2 regions of the Rothia sp. P7208 genome follow, and region 2 is predicted to be linked to the other one. Evidence: riboswitches for the same ligand, from Rfam matches in the RefSeq annotation. Region 2 holds a riboswitch; the other holds the start of a gene.
What was found. A riboswitch is a leader RNA that binds a small molecule or an ion and turns the genes downstream of it on or off. The one in region 2 is predicted to bind thiamine pyrophosphate.

Region 1: another riboswitch for thiamine pyrophosphate. It lies ahead of ACN084_RS07500 (ECF transporter S component); the one in region 2 lies ahead of thiO (glycine oxidase ThiO).

Annotation. Positions count from the first base shown of each region.
Region 1 covers NZ_JBLXXW010000008.1:46,404-57,523, reverse strand. Annotated here, with positions in the region: gene ACN084_RS07530 (hypothetical protein) at 1-694, shown strand, start outside; gene ACN084_RS07525 (low molecular weight protein-tyrosine-phosphatase) at 846-1,325, shown strand; gene ACN084_RS07520 (hypothetical protein) at 1,348-1,929, shown strand; gene ACN084_RS07515 (aminodeoxychorismate lyase) at 1,958-2,836, shown strand; gene ACN084_RS07510 (energy-coupling factor transporter transmembrane component T family protein) at 2,854-3,657, opposite strand; gene ACN084_RS07505 (ABC transporter ATP-binding protein) at 3,657-5,294, opposite strand; gene ACN084_RS07500 (ECF transporter S component) at 5,297-5,893, opposite strand; TPP riboswitch at 5,945-6,047, opposite strand; gene ACN084_RS07495 (DUF4235 domain-containing protein) at 6,239-6,517, shown strand; gene ACN084_RS07490 (MFS transporter) at 6,770-8,119, shown strand; gene ACN084_RS07485 (hypothetical protein) at 8,228-9,361, opposite strand; gene dcd (dCTP deaminase) at 9,369-9,956, opposite strand; tRNA gene ACN084_RS07475 (tRNA-Gly) at 10,071-10,144, shown strand; gene ACN084_RS07470 (daptide-type RiPP) at 10,792-10,863, opposite strand; gene ACN084_RS07465 (iron-containing alcohol dehydrogenase) at 10,875-11,120, opposite strand, start outside.
Region 2 covers NZ_JBLXXW010000002.1:15,006-26,125, forward strand. Annotated here, with positions in the region: gene ACN084_RS03290 (YebC/PmpR family DNA-binding transcriptional regulator) at 1-580, opposite strand, end outside; gene ACN084_RS03295 (type 1 glutamine amidotransferase) at 679-1,401, opposite strand; gene ACN084_RS03300 (MurT ligase domain-containing protein) at 1,401-2,690, opposite strand; gene ACN084_RS03305 (ThiF family adenylyltransferase) at 2,687-3,874, opposite strand; gene ACN084_RS03310 (thiazole synthase) at 3,900-4,712, opposite strand; gene thiS (sulfur carrier protein ThiS) at 4,752-4,994, opposite strand; gene thiO (glycine oxidase ThiO) at 4,972-6,285, opposite strand; TPP riboswitch at 6,279-6,416, opposite strand; gene thiE (thiamine phosphate synthase) at 6,461-7,165, shown strand; gene ACN084_RS03330 (HIT family protein) at 7,172-7,735, opposite strand; gene ACN084_RS03335 (M3 family metallopeptidase) at 7,863-9,920, opposite strand; gene thrS (threonine--tRNA ligase) at 10,069-11,120, opposite strand, start outside.

The DNA.
Region 1 (11,120 bases), on a different contig from region 2:
CCAAGGTGGAGGTCACGGTAACGGGGGAAGCACCGGCGGACACGGTGGCCACGGTGGCCACGGTGGACACGGTGGAGCAACAAACCCCTCATACCCAACGCTACCTGCAGGATGCCCCGACGGAGCATGGCGCAAAGACATCCCTTGCGCGTCCTTTATTGACCAGTCCAATGGTGAAGGACGAGCATGGCATTGGGGACGTGAAGTCTCACTAGCGCTCTCCGCAGAAGACGCAGGACCTAACGGCTACGACGTACAGTGCTACATCGTCCCCGTTAACAATGATTACAACCGCACTAACGCCTACGGCAACGCAAGCGCACGCTTCCAATCCATCACCACCGGGTCCGGAAGCGCACCAGGATTCTACGCCGGTAACTGGTCTGCACCAGTTAACGTTTCTGGCGCAGTCATCCCCCACTCATTTAACGGTTCCACCGGTAACCCCAACGGCTCTGATATCGTTCTACCCTCAGGCTCCATCATGGTTCAAGCACAGAAACTACGTTTCTCCGGGAAAACCGGAATTGGACGCCTCAACCTCAACCTCAATAACCGTTGGTTCTCCTCCGGAAAGAGCTGGGTCAAAGCTATCTGGGTTATCCGCAACAACGACATGGGACACTGGCACGTACTTGACACCGTCGGATATGCAGGTCCCATCAACCGTTCAGCATACGACGGAAAATTCTAAACTCCATCTCGTATAAAAATTCTTAAGCGGTTTCTTTGGTTCTCCTACTAGGAGGAGCAAAGAAACCGCTTTTTCTATCAGTTCTTCTACCCCATTATTCGTGCAAAAGAAAAGATAGGTAATATCTCTCCCAACGTGGAAAGATAGAAACATGAATAAAATCTTGGTTGTCTGTACAGGAAATATTTGCCGGTCCCCTATGGGGGAATACCTCCTCAGAGAAAAAATTACATCACTACAACTCAATGTTGAAGTATCCTCATGCGGAATATCTTCCGAAGAATACGGAAACCCTATCGACCCAAGAGCACAAAAAGTCCTCAACGAACGCGGAATCGACAGTAGCAAACACCGTGCCAAAACCTTCACACGAGAAGACTTTGACATATACCACCTTATTCTTGCCATGGACACCAACCATTACCAACGGTTACAGCAACTCGCACGAAACCCCAAAGACCAAGAAAAAATACACCTCTGGCGTGAATACGACCCGCAACTATGTAACACACCGTTCAAAGAACTCGGCATCTATGACCCTTGGTATGGAACTCAAGAAGACTTCTACTGCACCCAACGCATGATTGAAGATGCCATACCCGGAATTATCCACTACATCCAGTCCCACTAAAAACGAGGAAAATTCAACGCCCATGAGCGTACTGTGCATTGAAGAACAACAGCTACTCGAAAAAATCCACCACAACATCTGCCAACAAGGCGCGCCCAAAATTATCACTATTGATGGACGAAGCGGGGCCGGAAAAACAACGTTCTCCCATAGCCTCTACACCTACCTTAACCAACGCAACATTCCATCCCAGATCTTCACCCTCGAAAATCTCTATCAAGGATGGAACGGGCTACAAGCAGGTATCAAGCAATGGCGCCGCAACCTCAATAACCTCAGTGATAACCCGCAATCACCCCTCATCTGGTTCGGTTGGGATTGGGAAACACAACAACCAACAGGTCCACACCTCACGACAATTGACCCACGCCAAACGCTCATCGTCGAGGGCGTCGGCGCCACACCGCCTCACAGCTACCAAGCACCATTTAACGTCATCACATGTTGGCTCGATATGTCATCACATCACCGCAAAGAACGAGCGCTCAACCGTGACGGAGAAACATACCGCCCCTATTGGGATACGTGGGCAGAACAAGAAAACCTCCAACTACCTGCACACCCAGCATCACATATTGACTATATTTTCTTGCCACCTGTATAAAACGACACCCCAAGAATAGGATGAAATTATGACAACAGTAGTAATGCTCACCCCTCAGCACCCAGAGGGAGAACTTGTAGACCCCTCACGCCCCCTCATCAGCATCGAAGATGAAGGACTCACCCGCGGAGACGGCGTCTTTGAAACGATGATTGCCGTTAACCGCAGCATCCGAAAATTTGATGCACACTTTGAACGGCTAACAAATTCTGCCCGAAAATTGCAACTCCCTCTACCAGCAAAAGAGCACCTCACTCAAGCGCTTAAGACCGCCCTAGAAAATGCCGAACAGGCTCACACCACGACACTAGGTGAAGAACACACCGTCAAAATTATTATCTCTCGTGGTACCACAGCAAACGGCCCACACAGCTGGGTTACCGTCGCACCGACGCCTCAGAATACCCTCGACCAAAGAACCCACGGTGTCAAAGCAATCACTCTGCCTCGCGGACATGATCCTGCTCAAGACACCGCATACCCGTGGCTACTTGCCGGCGCAAAAACTCTCTCGTACGCCATCAACATGGCCGTCCTACGATACGTACGAACCCAAGGAGCAGACGAAGCAATCTTCATCACCGATGACCGCCGTATTCTAGAAGGCGCAACCAGCTCTGTCATTGTGGCACAAACTATTAATGGGCAAAAAACCCTCCTCACCCCAGAACCAAACCACGGAATCCTCCCCGGCACTACCCAAGGAATGATTTTTGAGCAAGCACGCAAACACGGCTGGGAACTCAAATACCAAGAACTTTACCCTCAGGATTTACTCGAATCTGAAGGTGTCTGGTTAGCCTCTTCCGTACGGCTTATCGCTCCTGTAACACACCTCAACGGAACAGCATTAGCAACGTCCCAACAGACCACTGAAGAATTCTTAGCATTCCTTGCAGAAGGGTAAAACACGCAACCTTAAAACTACTGCCAGATAAAAGTTAAGGTACCGGATCCTAAAGCACCTAAAACACCTGCCAAAACCGTCAGTACAACACCCACCGTAAACCATACGTCTACGAGACCGTACTGCGGTATACGAGCCCAAGTGCGAGTTGAAGCAGACCCAAAACCGCGGGCCTCCATCGTTATAGATAAGCGTGTACCACGACGAATAGCCTGAACTAACAAGGCGAAGCTCTGACCACAAAACGTTTTAACACGTTGCCACAACGTATCTTCTGATCCAAGACCGCGAGCGCGTCGAGCCTGCCCTAGTGTATTCCATTCGCTCAACAACAACCCGACAAGACGTAAAGCAACCAATGCTCCGAGCACAAAACGAACCGGCAATTTTGCGCTCTGCGCCAAAGAATCAGCAACGTCCGTTGGGTCGGTTGTTAGCATGAGCATCATCCCAGGAAGAACCATTGCCAAGCCACGAATAGTCAGAACAATACCTGTCACAAGAGAACCAGTGCTCATCGACAAAAATCCCATGTCAAAAAGCATCGTCCCTGTCTTCTCCACCAAAAGAGCAGTCGACCAGCCCGATAGTAGAACACCAAATAATACAGGCCAAAGCTGACCCAAAAGACGCACAGGGTTCAACCCCAGGGCCCATAAACCCACTAACTCGATACAAAAGATGATGGTGATGCTCACCCAATCTTTGAGCAGAATAAGGATAATTGTCAGAAGCAAAGTGAGCGCAACTTTAACCCCTGCATTAACGCTTCCAAGAATCCCTTCTTTTTCTGCGGTAGACGCAAAAATATCAAAACTCATCAACGTTCTTCTTCCCCGTGATAGTCTGATTCCGAGATAAGCCTTAGCTGTATTCCTCCTAAAGCACGCACAAAATCATCATCGTGAGTTACTGAAACGACTGCTGTGCCCTGTTCCAAGAGTTCTTGAATCAAAAGCACCAATTCCTTCCACGTATGAGCGTCTTGCCCAAAAGTAGGTTCGTCAAGAATGAGGACCTGAGGTGCTGTTGCCAATGCGGTTGCTACAGAAAGACGGCGTTTCTCACCCCCAGAAAGGGTGAACGGGTTTGCTCCTTCAAGATGACGCAAACGTAAACGTTCAGATAACGCGTCAATACGGTGTTTAAGAGCTTGTTCGTCGACAGGTTCTTGACGAAGCCGCGCAAGTTGTCGTGGCCCAAATTCAAGTTCTTCACGTACCGTAGCAGTTAAAAACTGTTGCTCAGGTTCTTGAAAGACTAGACCAATACGCGAAGCAATATCACGAGAACGCCACTGTGTCATATCAGGTGAAGGCTCCTTATACTGCCGTGACGGTGAAGGAGCAGCGTCTTCTAAAAATGCTGACGTTGCTACAATCTCCCCAGAAACAGGGTAGAGTAACCCAGCTAAGGTCAGAGCAAAAGTAGATTTTCCGGCACCATTACAGCCAAGGACACTTGTATGTTCACCAGCTCGGATAGAAGCATTAATCCCTGAAGAAACAATAGGCGCATCAAAAATATACGGTTCAGAACAATTCTTAAGGGCCTTTCGTCGTTTACGTCGCTCTCGTGCAGAAGGATAATGACGAGTTACTGCCACATTACGAGCACAAATTAGCTCTGCCCCAGCCTGTTGCGTTGAAGGAAGAACCTCTGGCGTGTAGTCAGGAACCCATACCCCCGCAGAAATAAGCTCTTCCCTCGCTTCTGCAAGAACCTCAGTAGGTGAACCGTCATGAGTAACACGTCCGCCTGCACCAAGAACAATAATTCTGTCCATATGCTCAGCCCACACACCAACACGATGTTCAATAACGACAAGGGTTGCTCCCGTATGTTTTTGTGCGCGTATTACGGCATCACGAACATCTTCAACACCAGCAGGATCAAGATTTGCTGTTGGTTCATCTAAGAAAATACCACCAGGATGCATCGCAAGGATGCCAGCCAACCCTAGTCGTTGTTTTTGTCCGCCAGATAGGGCACTCGTCGGATGTGATAAGTCAAACTTCTCTAAGCCAACATCTGCTAAAGCACGTTTAACACGTTCCCATATTTGTTCATGCGGCACACCTAAATTTTCGGGACCGAAAGCAACATCATCTCCTATACGAGATAGCACAATAGATGACTCTGGGTCCTGTTGCATGAGTCCTACTGCACCGTGAGCATCTTCAGCAGGTATACCATCAATGGTGATAGTGCCCTGTTGAGATTGACCATCATCGTCGTGTAATAGCCCGCCCATGGCGTGTAGAAGGGTTGATTTGCCTGCGCCAGAAGAACCCAAAAGAAGCACTTTTTGTCCAGGTTCAATGGTCAGATGTACAGATTCTAGAGTAGGTTTTTCTCGTCCTGCGTAATGCCAGCCAAACTCACGTACACTAATACGAACGCCACGCACCGGCTGAGAGTCAGCAGGCGGTGGCGTTATGGAAGATGTTGTATCCACGGTTAGGCGCGTGCTCGTTTCGACCGTCCAGAAGCCAAGGACGACAAGACACCCGTTTGTGCTAGTGCTTTCATTAAGAACCACGAAAGAACCCCAGCAAGCAATGCCCCAGAAATCGTTCCGCATGCCGTGTAAACCAGCATCTTTGCAAAAGAAAGCTCATTTGCGTAGTAGATGATAATTTCTGAGACGCCCATACCGAAACCAGATACTGCGCCGGCAAGAGCTGCGACCATAATATTCCACTGGCGGTAAAGGAATACCGCAAAAATTAGTTCTGCACCAAGACCTTGGATTAAGCCTGAGATAATAACGGACATACCAAAATGTGTGCCAAGGATACCCTCAATGATGGCGCCAAGAAGTTCACAATATAGTGCTGCACCAGGTTTACGGATAACAATTCCGCCCAGCACACCAGCAATCAGCCAGCCACCGCCGATAATAGGCATATATTCTGGTACCGTTGCAAAAATCGTTTTTGCCAGCGGGTAAATCGCAACAGACCAGAACCAGAAAATGAGTCCGCATGCTACGGACAGGACAGAGGCGATAACGATATCGTTAACTCGCCACGCTAAAGAAGATTTCTTAGCCATCGTAAATTTTCCTTCCCGAATACAGGAAGGGGAACGTTACACTACGTGAACGTTTGAGAGAACTCGACTTCCTAAACGCCGGTACTAACCGGATCAGGTTCGAGGGTCTGCTTTCGCACTCTCAGCACCTTACGGTGCTCCCCTGTCGCTTCTATACGTATATGTTTATACGGCTTTATTGTCAAAGCCTTGTTCAGTATAGTTTGTTCACCACGTTCAATTCCACCCTCCAGAGAAGTTATGACAATATCTGCAGTTTCCACGCTTTCTTAGAGAATTATTCGTGAGTAGTAATACGCTGTTGGGCTTCTCCTGTTATAGGATTGCTAAGGATACTCATCAACGATGGAGAAAAACATGAACCCCATTAATCTTGTAGGAACCGCAGCTTCTCTTGCTGGCATCACCGTGGCAAACAAAGCGCTCTCTGCAACATGGAAAAAAGTAACCGGAAATGAACCACCCGCAAGCAACCCCGACGATGATGAGCGTTGGCGAGACATCATTCTATGGTCACTTCTGACCGGTCTTGTTGGCACCGTTATCAAGGTCAGCATCACCCGTAAAACCAATGAGGTCAAAGCAAAACGCAAAAATGACCCCATCGGACAAAACGAAGTCTAAGAACACCACTTCTTAGAAAACCTCATCCTCGTGTAGACGGCAACAGTCATTTTGTTGCCGTCTACACTTCTTTAAACCCCATAAACTTACCGCTCATCAGCATTAACAAATCCTTTGAAGATAAGCCCACTAGAAGTGAACCTTAGACGGTGCACATAGTTCTGGTAAAAAGTACACAAATTTCTTCACTTTATCTTTGTTTCTGCGGGTATTTCACACCATTACCCACGCTCAATAGATACTCTTATCCTTATGAGCAAACACGCCAAAGAGCAGAACGAATCTGCACCATTAGGGACCCGAGGCACCATCACAGCCTGGGCATTATGGGACGCCGGTGGCGCCTCCTTCAACGCGGTCATGACAACATTCGTCTTCACCGTCTATCTCACCAGCAAAGCATTCGGCGATCCCAAAGACGCCTCCGAAATGCTCTCCACCGGCCTCGCCATTGCAGGACTGCTCATCGCATTACTTGCCCCCGTCACAGGACAACGCGCAGACGCATCAGGTCAACGCACCCTATGGTTAGCAGTCAACACATTCCTCACAGCCGTGCTCATGGCACTTTGCTTCTTCACATTCCCCGAACCACAATGGCTTCTCTACGGTGTAACGCTCATCTGCGCAGCAAACGTCATGAACGAGTTCGCCATCGTCAACTACAACGCGCTACTGCCAGAACTATCAACTCCCTCAACGGTTGGAAAAATTAGTGGTATCGGATGGTCTGCAGGCTACTTCGGCGGCATTATCGCCCTAGGAATCGTCCTCTTCGCATTTGTTGGGCTTAGCTCAGACACCGGTTTCTTAGGTATCTCACCCGATAACTCTTTGAATATTCGTGCAGTCGCCATCTTCTCAGCAGTATGGTCCATCGTGCTTAGCACACCGCTTGTTATTGCGCTCTACCGTCACGACCGTCGTCACCCCAAAAAACCAGTAGCACCCAAAGTTGGGCTCATAGACTCCTACAAAAAGCTCTGGGCAACACTAAAAGCCCTCTACAAAAACTCACCTAAAACCCTCGCATTCCTCTTTGCCTCCGCAATCTTCCGTGATGGCTTTACCGGCATTTTCACCTTCGGCGGTATCGTCGCCGCAGGTACTTTTGGGTTTAGCACCACAGAAATCATCATTTTCGCTATCGCAGGTAATGTTGTTGCCGGTATCGGTGCACTTCTCGGCGGTAAATTTGATGACCTCATCGGACCCAAACGAGTTATCGTCTCTAGCCTTGTCTTCTTGCTCATCTCTGCAACCCCGCTCCTATTTATCCAAAGCCCTATTGTCTTCTGGATTTGTGGATTAGGGCTCTGCGCTTTCGTCGGGCCAGCACAATCCGCGTCACGAACCTACCTCTCGCGTATCACCCCACCCGGGCATGAAGGAGAAATCTTCGGACTATACTCCACCACAGGACGCGCAGCAGCACCTCTAGCACCGCTACTATTTGGACTATTCGTCTGGGCGTTCGGCGCACAAATCTGGGGTATTCTTGGCATCATGGTGGTTCTCGCAGTAGGCCTGCTCCTGACCCTGCCACTACCACGAGTACACCGCAAAGAACACCAAGAAACCCTCGAAAAAGGGCAACTATAATACGCCACTTACCGCTTATCAAAGAATAGGGTGGGTGCTTACACTGTTGTGTAAGCACCCACCCTAGCTTTTTGTGTTGCACCATACGAGACAACAGCCACTAAAACATCACGGCTTCTGATAAGAAATCATCTGAGAATCCACAAGGTTCTGCAATGCCGTAGGAAACTGGTTATCAGGAATAGGCCCATACTGCTGTTCAATCCTCTGACGGAAAATATCCACAGGCAACGGCTCATCCAACAACAGCCAACTATCAGCGGCGAACTCCGACACCTCAGACAACAGCCCACCACCATAAATTAACGAAGCATCGTCTAAAAGCACAGCAGACGTACCCGAAACACGAGACACAAGACCCGCCGGTACTTCCTGCTCAACAGAATGAACAATCTGCCATGACGCAGAAGACTCCTCCGCCGGCGAAGACAATAACTCCCTAAACACCGGCAATGTCTGAGAAATCTCAGAATACACCACACGGCGCACACCGCCACAACGCTTCATCGCATTCAGCAAACGAGGTAAACCATCATCGGTGAGCAACAAGCCAGAAGTCTGACCAGCAATCTCCACTAACGCCTCAGCCCAACTCACGTCCTCCACATACGGAACAGTTGGCTCCTCAATACGCCCCAAAAGTACGATACGAGACAGCTGATACGAAAAATTATCTGGCGCAACTACCGAAATACCCAAAGACTCCGGATCTATCTGATGTTTAGGAGAGCCCTTCTCCACAATCACCGACAACGGCTTAGGATACGGACGTACACATAAATCATCCTGCACAACAGCCGTCTCATCCGACAAATACGCAAAATGCTGACCCAAAAAACGAGACGCCGTCGTTTTACCACGCCCTGACGGGCCAATTAAAATCATGGCACGGCCAGAAGATTCATCACCCAAGGCAGCCGCATGAAAAAGACTCACCGAACCAGCTAAAGTACGAAGCATCGCCAACGTCACCTCAACCGTCAAACGCTCTTGAGCGGCATCAACATGCTGAACACTCAAAAACTGCAAGCCTTCAACACCTCGATATTTTTCAGGGCAACTCAACTCCGCAGAAACAAAAACTTTCCCGTCCGCAGTGCTCTGCTCTAAATCGCCCACACAACGAACCGGCTCCATCGCCGCCCACGAACTCAAAACGTCCTCAACCAATGATTCTTCAACAGAATCATCAAAAAACAGTTCAACACGTGTACCAGCAGGACATAAACGTATAGCGCGCATCAAAACCCTAACCGTCCGAAACGATATTAGTACGATGAAAATTCAGATAGCTACGCGAAGCCGTCGGACCACGCTGACCCTGATAACGGTTGCCGTATGCACCATCACCATAAGGGTGCTCAGCCTCTGAAGACAACCGGAAAAAGCACAGCTGACCAACCTTAGAGCCAGGCCACAACATAATAGGCAACGTCGCCATATTTGACAGCTCTAACGTCACATGCCCCGAAAAACCAGGATCAATAAAACCAGCTGTAGAATGCGTCAAAAGGCCCAAACGCCCCAACGACGATTTACCCTCCAAACGGGCAGCTACATCAGCAGGCAAGGTGACAGACTCATACGTTGAGCCAAGAACAAACTCCCCCGGATGCAAAATGAACGGCTCATCCGGAGCGACCTCAACCAGACGAGTCAACTCAGACTGATCCGATGACGGATCAATATGCGGATACTTATGATTATCAAAAAGACGGAAAAAACGGTCCAAACGAACATCAACCGACGCCGGCTGAATCATCGACTCATCAAAAGGTTCTAAAACTATACGACCGCCAGCAATCTCCTGGCGAATATCACGGTCTGAAATAAGCACACTCTAAAAATATCGTATTAAACGTGCAGAAATTTTCATTTAGTACCAGAACGCGCTAAAGTATTCACAACATAGCAATAAAAATGAAGACAGACCGTCTTATCAACGCTATATGCGGCTGTAGCTCAATGGTAGAGCGCACGCTTCCCAAGCCTGATACGCGGGTTCGATTCCCGTCAGCCGCTCCACTTTCACGTCGCATTTGATAAGCCCCTGGTTGCGTTGGTGTGTTTGCGCTTGGGGGGGTAGATTTTTGGCTCGCGTTGGCGGGTTCGGGTTTTGCCTGATATTCCGCAGTTTCATGGCTCTTCGGTTTCATCGGCACGCGAGAAAAGCTCGGTTTCATCGGCACGCGAGAAAAGCCCACTCGGATATGGAGCGGGCTAGAGTGTGGGCTGGGGTTGTGAGTGTTGGTTATAGGCTGATGCGGATTGTTTGCCCGGTGCGGAAGGTGAACTCGATTGCCACCTCTGCCATAACTATCGATCCCGGCGATTTTGAAAGCCAATAAAAGCCAAGGCAGCTAGAGTGGCTATGAGTGCGACGTAGAGGGAGCCCGACTTAAACCTCTCATCGACAAATGTAACGATGACAAAGATTGCGGCGAGCAGGGCGATGAGGACCCACGTCACCTTGGCACTACCGTTGTTCTTCTTATTCACGTGTATCACGTCCTCTGGGTGGCTATGTGAACCTGAATGCTCAGGTTCACATAGCCAATTAGCATTACTAGTCAGTAATGGATCGTTTGGGATTAGGTTGCTGCGGAGGCAGCTGTCGCAGCCGAGAAGACCAGTGTCGCGACGGTAATTTCGACGCCCTTTTGGAAACCAGTCTACCAACCGGGTGCGTCCATGGCCTCAAGTTCCTGCATATCGAGTTCAAGAAGTTCTAGCTGGTTTTTCATTTCCCCTCCTTTCAATTATTACCTTGACTAGCTACCGATACAGCATGGGACGGTACTAATGCAGTTTCAAGAAGGTTCTCAAGCTCATTGCCCTCGAATCCACGAAACATCGGTAGCCCTTCACCCCATGCTCGCATTATTCTCTGCACAAGCATAGGAATGCATAAAGATTGATGATCTGAGTGCTGAACGTTGTCAGCAAGTAGGGAAGCAACACCTGCCACTGGGTCTTCAGGTACATCCCGCCCGGCGTTCTC
Region 2 (11,120 bases):
GTTCTGCTTCAGTCAGTGCTTGGCGGATGGCTGGAAGATCAGTTGCTTCTGATACGACAGTAAAAATATCGCCTTCATCAATAACTTCTTCAGCTCCAGCATCAAGTACTGCCATGAGGACGTCGTCTTCGGTAAGACCTTCGGTTTTGGTCACTTCGGCAACGCCTTTGCGTTCAAAGAGGAACGCTACAGATCCCTGATCGGCCATAGTGCCACCGTTGCGAGTAACGGCAGTACGAACTTCTGCTGCTGCACGGTTACGGTTATCGGTCAAACATTCAATATAAAGAGCTGTTCCTTGAGGTCCGCGGGCTTCATACATGATTTCGGTGTAGTCGATGGTTTCACCGGTGAGACCAGCACCACGTTTGATAGCACGGTCAATGTTGTCGTTAGGGACAGAGTTTTTCTTAGCTTTAGAAACAGCGAGGTCTAGTGCAGGGTTACCGGATACGTCTGCGCCACCCATACGAGCTGCAACTTCAATAGCTTTGATAAATTTGGCAAATGCTTTTGCACGTTTAGCGTCGATAGCTGCTTTTTTGTGCTTGGTTGTTGCCCATTTGGAGTGACCTGACATACGTTGTCTCCTTTTGTTGCTGTGCGCTGATGTGGCTCATCAGCGCAGGTTCTCTTTAGATACTAGGTTCTATTGTAAACAGTTTCAATGACACCGCATTAACGGGGTCGATTCATGGCGCTTTCACGTGCACGGTCAATAGTCGTGTCATCTATTGTTTGAGGAATAAATTCCCCATATTTTTTCTTGGCAGCTTCTGCAATTAAGAAGTCAGAGACGGCAGGGTTCTTCGGCAAGAGTGAGCCGTGTAGATAGGTGCCGATGACATTGTATTTGCGAGCGCCTTCGGTGGTGTCGGTGGTGTTGTTTCCTTCGCCTTTGGTGACGGTGGCTAGGGGGCGGGTGCCGTCGGAGAGTGTGGTGATTCCGGAGTGGTTTTCGTATCCGATGAGTGTTCCGAATTCTTCGGATTCTTCGACGATATTTCCAATCAGTCGTTCTTCTCCGCCGATTGTGATGGCGTCAAAGATGCCGATGCCTTGGAGTGTTTCTCCTTGGTTGGTGCGGAATTCTTGTCCGAAGAGTTGGTAGAGTCCGCAGATGACGAGCATGGGTGTGCCGTTTTCTGCGAGTTCTTTGAGTTTGGGGGCGATGGCGTGAAGGTCCTCTTGGATGATGCTTTGTCCGGAGTCTTGTCCGCCTCCGCCGAGGATGATGTCGGGGTTTTCGGGGAAGGTGTCGGAGGGGTTGTAGTCGATGATTTCGGGGGTGTATCCGTGGGCTTTTGCTCTACGTGCTAGGGCGAGGGTGTTTCCCCAGTCTCCATAGATGTTCATATCTTGTGGGTAGAGTTGGACGATGGTGAGTGTTTTGTTGCTCATTAGGAGATGTCCTCTACGTTGGTGATTTTGGAGAGTTCTTTACGGATGGCAAGCATGGCGGTGTAGGTGCAGAAGATGCGCATGGGTTTGCCGTGGGAGTTTTTGATGAAGTGTTCTAGTGCTTCGGTGAGGTTTTCTTCGACGTGTTCGGTGGTGATTTCGTCGTGTTCTAGGCGTAGTGCCATATCCCATGCGCGGGTTCCGGAGACGGTATTGACTCCAGTTTTTTGTAAAGTATGGAAGTCTACGTCCCAGAGCCATGAGACGTCTCTGCCGTCTGCGTATTGGTCGTTGATGGTAATCATGGTTGCGTAGTCTTGTGCGTCTGCGCTGGCGAGGGAGAGTCTAAATCCTGAGGGGTTTTTGACGAGTAGTAGTTGTAGTGTTTGGCCGTTGATGGTGAGGGTTTCGCCTCGTCCAAAAGCGGGTGTGATGTGTTGGAGTTCTTCGATGAGTTTTTCTTCGTTGAGGTTTTCTCCCATGACCGCTTGGGTGAGTGCCATTGCTGCGGCGGCGTTGTAGATGTTGTAGACGCCGTAGAGGTTGATTTTTCCTTGTGCGGTGTGTCCGTTGAGGGTGAATGTTGCGTTGGTTCCGTTGAAGTCGTTGAGGGTGACGGTGGCTTCTGGGAGGTTTTCTTTAGTGCTGGTGCGTTGTTGCGAGCGCATTTCGTCGTCGGAGGGGAACATGGTTCGGAGTTTTTGGCTGAGTCCGAAATAGTTGGTGTGTGTTCCTGTTTTAATGTGTTCTGCGATGCTGAGGATGCGTGGGTCTTCTCGGTTGAGTACGACGGTGTTGGTGGTTGCTTCTGCTACGGTGGTGAGCATTTTTCGGGTGGTGTCGATTTCACCGAAGCGGTCGAGTTGGTCGCGTAGGACGTTGAGTAGTAGTGCGTAGTGTGGTTTGACTTTTTTGACGAAGTGTACGGCGTGGGCTTCGTCGAGTTCGAGGACGGCGATGTCTGCGTCGAGTTTTCCGGTGAGGCTCATTTCTGCGAGGAGTGAGGCGGCAACTCCTCGAACGAAGTTTGATCCTGTTTTGTTGGTGAAGACTTTGAGCCCTTGGGCTTGGAGTAGTTGGACCACCATTTTTGTGGTGGTGGTTTTTCCGTTGGTTCCAGAGACGACGACTACGCCGTGAGGTAGTTTTGCGAGTTCTTCGGGGACGAAGTTGGGGTGTAGTTTTTCCATGACGAGTCCGGGGAATGCGGATCCGCCTCCGCGGAGTTTGGTGGCGTAGCGTACGCCTTGGCCGATGAGTCGTGTTATGGGTCTAGACATGTTTTTTATTTTATAGGTGTTTGGTTGAATCCTCCGGTAAGGGATAGGGCTGTTATGTGTGGTTGTTGTTTTTTGAGGGTGTGGACGATGAGTGCTGAGCGTTTTCCGCTGGCGCAGTAGAACACTGGTGTGGTGTTGTTTTTGAGGTGTTTGGTGAGGGTGTTGTTGATGTTTTCTAGGGGGTTTGGGGTGTTGTTGATGAGGGTGAGGAGTTCTTGGTGTGGGATGTGTGCGTGGTCTTGGTAGTGTCCGTTGTTGCGTTCGTGGTGTTCGCGTACGTCGATGAGTGTGTAGTGTTCGGGGTGTTGGTTGATTTCGTGGAGTGTGATTTCGGGTACGTTGAGGGGTTGTGATGTTGATTGTTGTATTTGTTGGAGTGTTTCGGTCAGTGGTGTGGGTGTGCGGTGTGGGTCGGGTGTGATGTTGAGGGTTTTGGTGGTGTGTGTTCGGCTGTCGTACATCCAGAGTTTTCCTAGGAGTGGTTCGGGTACTCCGGTGATGAGTTTGATGGCTTCGGTGGCCATGATGGAGCCGATGGTTCCGCAGAGGGATCCGAGTACTCCTGATTGTGCGCAGGTGGGGATGGAGTCTGCTGCTGGTATTTGTGGGTAGAGGTCTCGGAGGGTGGTTCCTTGGGTGTGTTGGGTGGTGTTGAGGTGTTTGGGGTGTGCCCAGAAGAGTGAGATTTGTGCGGTGTATTGGGAGATACTCCCCCAGATAAGTGGTTTGTTGAGGTGTTCGCAGATGTCGTTGGTGAGGTATTTGGTGGCAAAGTTGTCGGATCCGTCGATGATGAGGTCGTAGTTTTTGATGATGTTTTCGGCGTTGTCTGCGTTGAGTTTTTCGTGGTAGGTGTGGACGTTGGTGTGTGGGTTGAGTTCGTGGATGCGTTGTTGTGCGGAGTGTGTTTTGGGTGTGTTGATGGTGTTGTTGTTGTGGATGATTTGGCGTTGGAGGTTGCTGTATTCGACGGTGTCGTGGTCGATGATGCCGAGGGTTCCGACTCCTGCTGCGCTGAGGTAGAGCAGTAGGGGTGAGCCGAGTCCTCCGGCTCCGATGCTGAGGACTTTTGCGTTGGCGAGTCGTCGTTGTCCTTCTTCTCCGATGCCGGGCAGGGTGAAGTGTCGCCCGTAGCGGAGTTGTTCTTGTGTGCTGAGTTGTTTTTTGGGTGTGGTCAGTGGTGCCAGTGGCATGGTTGGGGTGCTTTCTTCGTTGAGGTTAGGTGGTGAGGTCTTCTTGGGTGGGTGCTCCGGTGAGGATTCGTCCTTCGGTTGGTGATGAGGCCTGCGCGTGGGTTCGGGTGGGGATACGTCCAGCATGGTAGGCGTGGTATCCGGCGTGTACTGCGTATTTCATGGCTTCTGCCATTGCTACGGGATTTTGGGCTCGGGTGACGGATGAGGCGAGGAGGACAGCATCGCAGCCTAGTTCCATTGCTTGTGTTGCTTGGCTGGCTGTTCCGATGCCGGCGTCGATGATGACGGGAACGTCTAGTTCGCTGGTGATGAGTTGGATGTTGTGTGGGTTGAGTATTCCTAGTCCTGTGCCGATGGGTGCGCCGAGGGGCATGACGGCGCTGGCGCCTGCATTTTGTAGGTGTCGTGCGGTGATGGGGTCATCGTTGGTGTAGGCGAATACGGTAAAGCCTCGTTCGGCGAGTGTTTCGGTGGCTTCGATGAGTTCGTAGGTGTCGGGTAGGAGTGTTGTTTCGTCTGCGATGACTTCTAACTTAATCCAGTGTGTTTGGAGTGCTTCTCGGGCAAGTTCTGCGGTTAGTAGTGCGTCTTTTGCGGTGTAGCAGCCTGCGGTGTTCGGCAGAATTTTGATGTTGTTGCGTTTCAGAATGGAGTAGAGAGATTCTTTTCCGCTGGGGTTGTATCGTCGCATGGCGACGGTGGTCAGTTCTGTTCCTGAGCTGAGGAGTGCTTCTTCGAGGTGTTGTAGTGAGGTGATTCCTCCGGTGCCCATGATGAGTCGTGAGTTGAGGTCTACTCCGTCGATGTTCAGTGGTGGAATGTTTGTTGGTGTCATGTTCTTTTTATCTCGAGTTTGTTGTTTGTGCTGGTGGTGTTATCCGCCTTGTACGGCGGTGATGATTTCTAGCCTGTCATGGTGGTTTGCGGTGGTGTGTGCCCATTGGTTGCGTGGTAGTACGGTGTCGTTGAGTGCTACGGCGATGCCAAGGGGTGTTCCGTCTTGGGTGTTTCCTTGGTTGTTGAGGGCGGTGTTGATGGTGTCTTCGACGAGTTTTTTGATGGTTTGTGGTGTCGTATAGGTGTGTTCTGCACCGTTAATTGTGAGGGTGATGTTCATTGGGGTTTTCCTCTGTTGGTTTAGGGTTTTGTTGGGTTGGCGTGAAGCGTTGTGGACGGCAAGCGTAGAGGTCTTTTCTGTCGTCTTCGGTGAGGGTTTCGGTGATGAGGTGTTCTACGAGTTCTGCTGCTCGTGTTGAAAGCAGTATTCCGTGACGGAAGTAGCCGTTTGAGAGGATGAGGTTTTTGAGTGCTTTACCGTGGTGTTCGATTGTGCCGATGAGGGGCAGGTCGTCGGGTGTTCCGGGGCGTGCTCGTGAGATTATTTCGTAGAGTTCGAGTTCTGTGATGGCGGGGATAAGTTCTCTTGCATCACGTAGTAGTTGGTATATTCCGCCAGCGTTGATACCGGGCATATGGTCTTCACGTGATGTTGCACCGATAACGACGGTGTTGTCTTCACGGGGAACGATGTAAACAGGTTGGGAACGGACGATACCGCGAATTGTTGAGGTGATGAAGGGGCGCTGGTTTTCAGGTACGCGGAGACGAAGCACATCACCGTAGACGGGTCGTAAAGGGAGTTCTTTGAGCGCTGGTATGCCTTGAAGTTCTAAGGTTCCGAGGCCGTTAGCGACGATGATATATGTTGCGTGGAGTTCTCCGGTGTGCTGTTGCCCTGTCGTGGGGTTTTGGTATTCCCAGTAGATGCTGCGGGCGTGTGTTTGGTCTGCGTCGAGAAGAATTTTTTGGGCTCTCACAGGGTAGAGCTGTTCGTGTAAGAGGTGTATGAGCCCTTGGCAGTACCAGCGCGGGTTAATCTGGTGGTCGCCGGCTATTTCCACGACTCCTGCAAGACGCGATGAGAGGCTTGGTTCTTGAGAACGAGCTTTTCGGATGGATATTTTTTGGGTTTCTAAACCTAGCTCTTGTTGATATTGTTGGAGGTCTTCTAGAGCATTTTTATCAGCATGATCGTAGGCGCATACGAGGGTTTTTGTTTCTTGTCTACCAACATGAATACCGGATTCTTCTTGAATGTGTTGTGCAAATGATGGGTATAGTTGCGCTGCCCGTTTCATCAGCTGAACTAATGGTTCTTGGCGAAATTGTGTTTCAGATGCTGGGGCAAGCATTCCGGCGGCTGCTCGTGTTGCTTCTGAAGCGGGTTGTGGGTCTAAGATAGCAACGCTATACCCTATTTTTTGGAGACGGTACGCGGTCGATAATCCGATAATTCCTGCACCGATGACTGCAATATCTACTGTTGAGGGTGGTTCTTTGGATAGTTCGGGTATATATTGATGAATAGTTGAATCTTCATCGTGCGGGTTAAACAACGTCGCACCCATGACGAACACTTCCTTCCGGCGGCATAACCCGCATCAAGTAAGACGGTCGGCTCTCTTAGCCCTCTCAGCGTCGTGAAGATATATCTACTGTGATATGGCGCGATATATCTGACGCTCCCGTAGGTCACTCTAAGTATAAGCCTCAATCTTTTTGATACAAGGAGACCTCAAAACTATGTCCGTTTATGAACAACAGCCTTTCGCCACTTCTTTCGTGGATTCTTCTTCAACGCTTCGTCGCGAGCGCCTTGAAAAGCTTCAAAAAGCACGCTTGTACTTGTGTACGGATGCGCGTTTATCTCGTGGAGATTTAGAGTCTTTTCTGGATGAAGCCTATAGTGGTGGTGTCGATATTATTCAGCTGCGTGATAAGAAGATTTCTGTGCAACAGGAGCTAGCAGCTTTAGAGATTCTCAAAAAGGTGGCACGTCGTCACGATAAGCTTTTTGCGGTCAATGACCGTGCTGATGTTGCTGCTCTTATGGGTGCTGATATTTTTCATCGAGGTCAAGACGATCTTTCTGCGGTGCAGGCGCGCAGGTTGTTAGGTGCCGATGTTCTTGTAGGTGCTTCAACACATGGGGTGTCTCAGGGGCAGGAGGCTGCTGCCGATAAGAATATTGATTATTTTGCGTGTGGGCCGGTGTGGCCGACGCCGACGAAGCCGGGGCGTGCAGCAACAGGCGTGGAGTATCTTGAGCAGGTTGCTCAGTTTGCCGGTCAGAAACCGTGGTTTGCTATTGGTGGCGTTAACGTGGATACGGTGTCAGAGGTTTGTCAGGCAGGTGCCTCACGTATTGTTGTGGTGCGTGCTTTAACTGAAGCTGCTGATGTTCGTAGCGCAGCAAAACAGCTGAAGGGTGCGTTAGAAGTTGTTTAGCCTTCTCTAAAGAGTTTTGGCTGTCGTTGAAAGGTATTCTTCCCACCCTTGTTTTACGAGAGTGTGTATCTGTCCTAGTGTCTGTGACATGGTTTTTGTGTGGGCGATAATCGGTAAGAAATTGGTGTCGCCAGACCATCGTGGGAGGATATGCTGGTGTAGGTGATCGGCTATTCCGGCTCCCCCAATTTTGCCTTGGTTCATCCCAATGTTGAATCCGTCTGTTTTGCTGACTTGACGTAGCACACGCATCACTTGTTGGGTGAGAATCCCTATTTCGGTTAGTTCTTCGACGGTTGCGTCATCGTAATATGGGATATGCCGGTAGGGCAGAATCAGCAGGTGCCCTGGGTTATATGGGTAGAGGTTTAAGATGGCGTACGCGTATTTACCTCGATGAACAATCAGAGATTCTTCGTCGGAGCGTTCGGGAGCACTACAAAAGGGGCACGTCTGTTCTTGGTAGTCTTTTTGCCCTCCGCTGACGTATGCCTTACGGTGAGGTGTCCAAAGCCGTTGGAAAGCATCTGGGACTTGTGGCAGTTCAAAGCTATCGGTGGTGTACTCCATGGTCTTTAGTGTACCTGTAGGCTCATACGCTCTATGTGAATGTTGCTAAAAGATTCTTGTGGATGCTACCGGATAAGTCTTTTCCGGTAGCATCCACACAGATTATACGAGTGTGATACTCCTCTAACTATTCTTCAAGTAGTCCACGTCGACGTAATAATGGTTCAATTCGTGGGTCTCGTCCTCGTAACTGTCGGAAGGACTCTGCCGGGTCTTGGCTATTTCCTGTTGCGAGAATAGCGTTTTTGAAGGTTTCACCGTTGTGGCGGGTTGCTCCCCCGGATTCTTCAAACCAATCAACAGTTTCTGCGTCCATCATCTCGGAGTAGATGTAAGCATAGTATCCTGCGGCGTATCCTCCACCAAAGATGTGTTTGAACATTCCGGTAAGGTAGCGCGGAGATACTGGGTATTGGTCGAAGCCATAACGTTTGAGCACTTCATCTTCAAAGGCTTTAGCATCTTCACAACTGTCGATGAGCCCGTCTTCAACGCTGCGGGTGTGCCATGCCATATCGAGGAGGGCGGCTCCTAGATATTCGCTGGTGGCAAATCCTTCTCCCCACTGTTCGCTAGCGCGTAGCGCATCAATATGTTCTTGTGGGAGTGTTTCTCCTGTATCAATATGGCGTGCGTAGTTCCCTACTACTGCTGGGTGGAACATCCACATCTCATTAACTTGTGAGGGATATTCAACAAAGTCACGGGGAACGTTCGTACCAGCAACAGAAGGATACTTAGCGGTACTTAACAAGGAATGTAGTGCGTGGCCAAATTCGTGGAAAAGTGTCCGTACGTTATCAAGGGTCAGTAGCGCCGGTGCACCTTCAGCAGGTTCTGCAATGTTGAGGGTGTTGAGCACTACTGGCACTTGTTGGATGCGTTCATCACGTGGTACGAGGTCGTTCATCCACGCTCCACCTTGTTTGGTGGCGCGAGCATACGGGTCAAGAGCAAAAATACCGATAAGAGTGCCGTTCTCGTCTTTGACGTCCCACACCCGCATGTCGGGGTAATAACTCGATAGTTCGGTGTGTTCGGTGAAGCTGATTCCGTAAAGAGTTTCAGCGGCGTAGAAGACGCCTCGTTCTACTACAGAGTTAAGCTCAAAGTAGGGTCGTAGAGCTTGTATATCGACACGATATTTCTCTTCTGCCACACGTTTGAGGTAGTAAGGTACGTCAGCAGCATGGATGTCTTCAACAGACACTCCCGCAACTTCTGCCATGGTTTCTAGTTCTTTACGGAAGTTTGCTAATGCTTGTGGCAACATTTTTTCAAGCATCGCTAATGCTTCATCAGATTTTTGTGCTACAGCTCGGCGAATGGCCAGTTCTGCGTGGTTCTTTGCTCCGAAGAGTGCTGCTCGTTGCGCTCGCAGGTATGACATTTTTGCGCCAGTTTGGATGGTTTGTGGTGTATCTGCGCTACCGGCATCGCGAGTGTGTGCTCGTCCACGGTTGATGGAGTTTGCATAATATTTTTCGCGGGTCGCGGGGTTCTCTAGTGATTCAAGAAGTGCCGGTGCTGCAAAGAGATCTTGAGGTAGAAGGAACGCTCCTTCGTGTCCGTTCTTTGCGGCGTTGAGGGCAAGACGTTCTCGGGTGCTTTCGTCGAGTCCTGCAAGTTCTTCTTCGTCGTGGATGAGAAGTGCTGCTTGTTGCGCTCCGGTCAGCAGTGCTTTAGAGAATTCTGCACTCAGTTTTGCTAGTTCGGCCTCGATTGCTGCGAGCTGTTGTTGTGCATCTTTGCTGAGGTATGCTCCTGCGTCGGTGAATGTTTCTTTCCAGAGCTTGAGCACTCGTTGTTGTGCTGAGGTGAGGTTTTGCTCTTCGACGTTGGCGATGCGAGTAGCAAGAGGCTCGTTATTCGCCATGGCAGTTGTGTGTTCGGCGAGTTTGGGTTCCCAGTATTCGCTGAGTTCTAGTATTTCTGGTGTTCCCATAGAGGACAGGTACGTGTAGTAGATGCCTGTTGCTCGTGAGAATTCTCGGTAGCTGTCTTCTAACGGTTCAATAGTGTTTGCAAAGGTTGGGGTTTCGCTATTTGCACAGATGTTGTTCCACGCAAGTTTTTGAGCCTGTACGGCTTCTTCTAACGCTTGGTGTATGTCATGGCTGGTGGTGGAGGCTAGTTGTGGGTATCCTCCGATATCTGATGATGCTTGCAATAGTTTATGTGTCATAGTTCTCTATTTTAGCGCTGGTTTTTTCCTCCTGTCTGCTGTGTTAAAGCAAACTGTCGCTATTGTAAAGTTTTTCCTTGTCGGAAGGATTCTTTACAAGAGCGACAGTTTCAACACATGAGATGTCTCGGCTGTATAGGTTTTTCTTCTATTCTGCCGGTGTTTCAGTTGTTGCGCGAGGGTCTTCGTTCACACGGTTCTTGATGTGTTCAACAATGCGTTGGATAGCTTCTGCTACAGGCACACCATTTTCTTGGGAGCCATCACGGTAGCGGAACGACACTGCCCCATTTTCTGCGTCTTCTCCGCCGGCGATGAGAATAAACGGTGTTTTCTCTTTGGAAGCGGTACGAATCTTTTTGGGGAAACGATCAGTTCCGTAGTCAACTTCTACGCGAACCCCTTCAGCTCGAAGCTTGGTAGCAATATCTGCCATATAGTCGTTGAAAGCTTCTGCTACGGGAACTGCTACAACTTGTACGGGCGATAGCCATGCGGGGAAGGCACCTGCATAATGTTCTGTGAGCACACCAAGGAAGCGCTCAAACGAACCAAACTTTGCAGAGTGAATCATGACAGGTTCTTGACGTGTTCCGTCTGAGGCTTGGTATTCTAACCCGAATCGTTGTGGCTGGTTGAAGTCATATTGAACAGTAGACATCTGCCAGGTACGGCCGATGGCGTCTTTCGCTTGTACGGAGATTTTAGGTCCGTAGAATGCTGCTCCACCTGGATCTGGTACAAGTTCTAGACCGGTTTCGGAGGCGACTTGTTCAAGGACTGCTGTTGCTTGTTCCCATTGTTCGTCGGTGCCGATAAATTTGTCTTTTTTATCGCCTTCTGTGTCTCGGGTAGACAATTCGAGGTAGAAGTCTGTCATACCGAAATCTTCTAGCAGGCTGAGCATAAATTTGAGCAGATGACGAATCTCATCGGGTGCTTGTTCTTTAGTGACGTAGCTGTGTGAGTCGTCTTGGGTAATCATACGAACTCGGGTGAGTCCTTGTAGTACACCTGATTTTTCGTCACGGTAGACGGTTCCAAATTCGAATAGTCGTAATGGTAGCTCTCGGTAGGAGCGTCCTCGTGATCGGAAAATCTCATTGTGCATGGGGCAGTTCATGGCCTTGAGACGGTAGTTTCCGTTATCGAGTTCCATGGAGGGGAACATACCGTCTGAGTAGTATGGCAGGTGCCCAG